One region of the Paraburkholderia sp. J12 genome, then DNA from elsewhere that is predicted to be linked to it. Evidence: riboswitches for the same ligand, from Rfam matches in the RefSeq annotation. Region 1 holds a riboswitch; the other holds the start of a gene.
What was found. Region 1 has a riboswitch for glycine ahead of gcvT (glycine cleavage system aminomethyltransferase GcvT). Riboswitches for the same ligand answer to the same signal wherever they lie in the genome.
Positions count from the first base shown of each region.

Region 2: it holds a riboswitch for glycine, as region 1 does, so the genes downstream of both, U5760_RS08905 (D-amino acid dehydrogenase) here and gcvT (glycine cleavage system aminomethyltransferase GcvT) in region 1, are expected to answer to the same signal.

Region 1 is NZ_CAJMZC010000002.1:683,561-685,953, reverse strand. It holds gene U5760_RS08095 (hypothetical protein) at 221-571, shown strand; glycine riboswitch at 767-870, shown strand; glycine riboswitch at 929-1,071, shown strand; gene gcvT (glycine cleavage system aminomethyltransferase GcvT) at 1,151-2,269, shown strand; gene gcvH (glycine cleavage system protein GcvH) at 2,331-2,393, shown strand, end outside.
Region 2 is NZ_CAJMZC010000003.1:43,881-46,273, reverse strand. It holds gene U5760_RS08905 (D-amino acid dehydrogenase) at 1-1,114, opposite strand, end outside; glycine riboswitch at 1,263-1,352, opposite strand; gene U5760_RS08900 (DUF3828 domain-containing protein) at 1,574-2,023, opposite strand.

The DNA of each region.
Region 1 (2,393 bases):
GAACCGACCCCGCGCCGTTTTTGTTTTCGCGAGGCCGCCCATCGCGTGGCCAAATATTTCGATGTCCCGCGCAACACCTTTCATTGTTCCGACATCCATGAAAGATGATTACAAACGGTTACATGTGGCGGCGCGTGGCCGGTCATCGGAAGCCGCGCTTCGGACGTTGGGCGTTCGGACAACGCCAGAAAGAGCGACAACGACCAAAAGGAGAGTCTTAATGTCTCGCATCGCCCGCACACTTGCCGCAAGCGCCCTCGTTTCGACGCTGGCTGCCTGCGTCGTCAACCAGCCGCCGCCCCCGCCGCCCGGCCCGACGCCGCATCAGATCGCCGTCGAGCGTCTGCACCAGGTGGATGGCCGCATCGATAACCTGAGCCACCGCATCGACGTGCACGTGAACCAGGGCTACTATCCGCCGCCCCAAGGTGGCGCGCTGCATCACCGCCTCGACGAAATCCGCGGCGAAGCGCACAACATGGCAGCCCAGCACGGCGGCGGTCTCTCCGGCGACGAGCAACGCGTGCTGAACCAGGAACTCGACCAGGCCGCTCACGCCATCGGCGAGTAACGCCTGGGCAATCCCTGAGTCATCCCTTCGCGGCGTGCGCTCTGCGCGCCCGCTTCCGGTGTGGGGACCGCTGCGCTGCGGTCCTCACACCGGCTCCCTCCGCGGCAGGACACGCCGCCGGCGCCCGGGCGCCATCTGTCCCTCCCGATCAAAATTTTCCGCATTGACACGCCCTGTGCGCGTCGCGCACAATCGCTGCGCGCGCCGGGAGAGCGTGCCGATTGCCGCTTTGCTGCGCGCACCCGGCACCGCCGAAGGGGCAACCCACAAACTCTCAGGCAAAAGGACCGTGCGCGCCGGACCGCCTATCCGCCAGCTCCGCGCGCCATCGCGCGCGGGCGAACGGAGACGCAACGAGGTCCGCACTCTGGAGAGCGGCAGCAGAACGGCGGCAAGACAGGCCGCGTTCAGACTGCCCACCGAAGGGGCGCGCGCCGCCCAGTGCCGACTACCGCGGCGCCCGGCGCAATCTCTCAGGTACCGAGGACAGAGGGGCCATGCAAGAAGCGTCCACAGGCATCGTGCCTGCGGCGCGTCATGCATGGCCCTTTTCGTTTTCGACCGTGCCGAGGCCGCCCCATGACCGAACTGAAACACACCCCGCTCAACGCTACGCACCGTGCGCTCAACGCCCGCATGGTCGATTTCGGCGGCTGGGACATGCCCGTGAACTACGGCTCGCAGATCGACGAGCACCACGCCGTGCGCACCGACGCCGGCATGTTCGACGTCTCGCACATGTGCGTCGTCGATTTCGCCGGTCCGAAGGCACGCGCCTTCTTCCAGCGCGCGCTCGCCAACAACGTCGCCAAGCTGACCACGCCGGGCCGCGCCCTCTACACCTGCATGCTCAACCCCGAAGGCGGCGTGATCGACGACCTGATCGTCTATTACTTCGCCGACGATCAGTTCCGCACCGTCGTCAACGCCAGCACGGCCGACAAAGACATCGCCTGGCTCGAGAAGCTCAACGCCGAAGAAGGCTTCGGCCTCACCATCACGCCGCGCCGCGATCTTGCGATCGTCGCCGTGCAGGGCCCGAACGCCCGCGAGAAGGTCTGGCAGGTGGCGCCCTCCACGCGCAGCAGCACCGAAATCCTCAAGCCCTTCAACGCCGCGAAGATCGAAAGCACGCCGTTCGGCGAGCTGATGATCGCGCGCACGGGCTATACCGGCGAAGACGGCTTCGAAGTGGTCGTGCCCGCCATAGCCGTGTGCGAACTCTGGGACGCGCTGCAGCGCCAGGGCGTGAAGCCCGCCGGCCTTGGCGCGCGCGACACGCTGCGCCTCGAAGCCGGCATGAACCTGTACGGCCAGGACATGGACGAAGGCGTCTCGCCGCTCGACGCGGGCCTCGCCTGGACCGTCGACCTGAAAGAGCCGCGCGACTTCGTCGGCCGCGCCGCGCTGGAGGCGAACGGCTCGCGCATGACCTTCGTCGGCCTGATCCTGCAGAAGGAAAACGGCAAGGCGGGCGGCGTGCTGCGCGCGCACCAGAAGGTGCTCACTCCGCACGGAGAAGGCGAAATCACGAGCGGCACCTTCTCGCCCACCATGCAGGAATCCATCGCCTTCGCGCGCGTGCCGCAAGGCGTGCAGCCGGGCGATGTCGTGCAGGTGCAGATCCGCGACAAAGCCCTTCCCGCAAGCGTGGTAAAACTGCCGTTCGTGCGCAACGGCAAGGTGCTGGCCGCCTGACCCGGGCGCGTACGCCCCCCTCTTTCACGTATTCACAAGCAACCACGCACTGGAGCATCCTATGAGCATCCCGGCCGATCTGAAATACACCGAATCGCACGAATGGGTCCGCACCGAAGCCGAC
Region 2 (2,393 bases), on a different contig from region 1:
CGGCGCCCACCTTGGGCAGCATGCCCGGCAGCATGGGCCGCAATCCGGCCCAGGGAACCACGCGCGCGGTGGACATGCCCGGGAAATGCCTGCGGGTCCAGTTGACGAGCGGCTCGATGCGGTCCGCGCGGATGTCGCGATTCATGCCGTTGAGCTCCGCCGTGCCCGCTACGCGGAAGCGCTCGGCGCCCAGCCGGCTCGTGACGATCTTTGCGCTGTCGTCGAGCAGGCTGACCCATGGCGCCGCGCTTCGGCTGGCTTCGTCGTCGAGGCAGACCGTGATCGAGTAGCCCTTCACGGGATAGACGTTGACGTGGTCGCCCACGTACGCTGCCAATGCGCGGCTGCCCACGCCTGCGCAGATCACGACGCGGTCGAAGTGTTCCGTGTCCTGTTGCCCCTCGCGTTGCGTGCCGACAGCAAGCGTTCCGTCTGCGGACTCGACGATGGCCTGCACGGTCGTGTCGTAGCGAAACTCCACACCAAGACGAGCGCATGCTTGCGCGAGGCCGCGCGTGAACTTGTGGATATCGCCGGTGGAATCCGATTCGGTGAAAAAGCCGCCGTAAAACGGGCCATGCAGCGCCGGTTCGAGCGCACGTATTTCGTCGGGCGTGACCGGCCGCCGTTCGAGGCCGCCCTCGCGCAGCAGCGCGTTTACTTTTGTGGCGGTTTCGAATTCGCGGCGCGTTGCATAGAAGTGCAGAATACCGCGCTTTTCGTGGTCGAAATCGATGCCTTCGCGTTCCGCAATCGAAAAGAGGTGCTCGCGAGCGGCAAGGGCGAGGCGTACGGTTTCGATCGTGTTGTCGCGGTAGTGCGGAATCTGCCGCAGGAACTCGCCGATCCAGCTGTATTTGTGCCAGCCCGGCTTGGGATTCATCAGGAGCGGTGCGTCGCGCCTGAACATCCAGCGCAGCCCTTTGAGCACCGTGGCGCGGCTGTTCCAGACCTCGGCGTTGCTGGCGGAGAGCTGGCCGCCGTTGGCGAACGAGGTTTCCATGGCCGCGTAGCGGTGGCGTTCGAGCACGGTGACGCGGCAACCGCGGCGGGCGAGGGCGTAAGCGGTCGTGACGCCGGTAATGCCGGCGCCAATGATGGCGATTCGTGACATGACATGTCCAGTGGTGTTGAGCATTGCCGGCCGATCTCAACCGGCGCCAATGCCCCATCTGTCCATGTACCTGAGAGTTTCGCGTGCCGACCGGCTGTGGTGGCAGGCTCCCCTTCGGTGGGCGCGTGCAGCGCCGCTCTCCAGATGTTCCCGCTGCACGGTCCTTTTGCCTGAGAGTTTCCGGGGCGGTTGCTCCGTCGGCGTCGTCGCGATGGACGATCTCTCCCGTGCTGCGTCGTAGAACAGCGCAAGACTACCTGTTCAAATCGGCGAGGGCAAGGGGTTTTATTTGAAGGGTAGGGGCTGGCTTCTTTGGCATTTTCTTGTTGTGGTGTCGGCGCAATAGTACGAACGTGTTGGGAGCATCACCGGACGTCGCGAAACCGCCCAGGCACAGTGACGCAAGCAGACTACTCGCTGAGAACGCGCTGTATGAAGCGTGGTCCGTCTGAAGGCAATTTAATGGTAGTCCTCTGTATCGTCTACCTTGGTAATTTCCCATGTGCCATCAATCCGGCGCATGAATACGAGGACGCTCGTTTTGGCATTCGAACCAAACGTGACCGGCACGACCGCAACGTCGCCGAGCATGATTGCCCCATGGGTTGCGATATGCTGGGACCAATCGCGCCCGTCATAGTCCTGTACCTTGAGGAAGTAATCGACACCACCGGGTGGACCCGAGCGTGCGTAATCGTCGCGAAGTCGGCTGACTGTCTTTGCACTTACGAATTGCTCGATAGCCGGCAGATTGAGCGGATATGACTTGTCCGTGTCGTTCGCGATAAACCACGAATAGAAGGCATTTGCGCGCGCTTCGGGTGCATTCGCCGCACCGGTCGCGAGCGCACTGCGCAAAGGCATCGTGAACGATAGCGCAGCGAGTACAAGATAGAGAAAGCGTCTCATGTTGCGCCTCAGTTGTGACGGTAAATCTTGTAGGACGGGCGCGCCTGTCGGTATGCCGGGCCTGGGTAGAGCCCATGCTGTTGCCGGAAATCCGAGACCCAACGCTGGCCATCGTAGATTGCGGCATGTCCGTCAGGGTGCCCCGGCGCGGGTTGAATCACAACCACGTCCCCCGCCTGCGGCGTGGCGTTCGGCACTTCACCGAAGCCCGCATCGGTTAGCGCATGTCCCATGTCCTTTGCGCGGGCAGTGTGGGCAATCGGTTGTCCGCCGTTGTCGATTGCGCGACGAACATACTCCGCACATCGGCCGATACTCGTGAGTCTTGCATGGATACGTGCGTAGGTGGAGGCTACTGAAGCGTTATAAG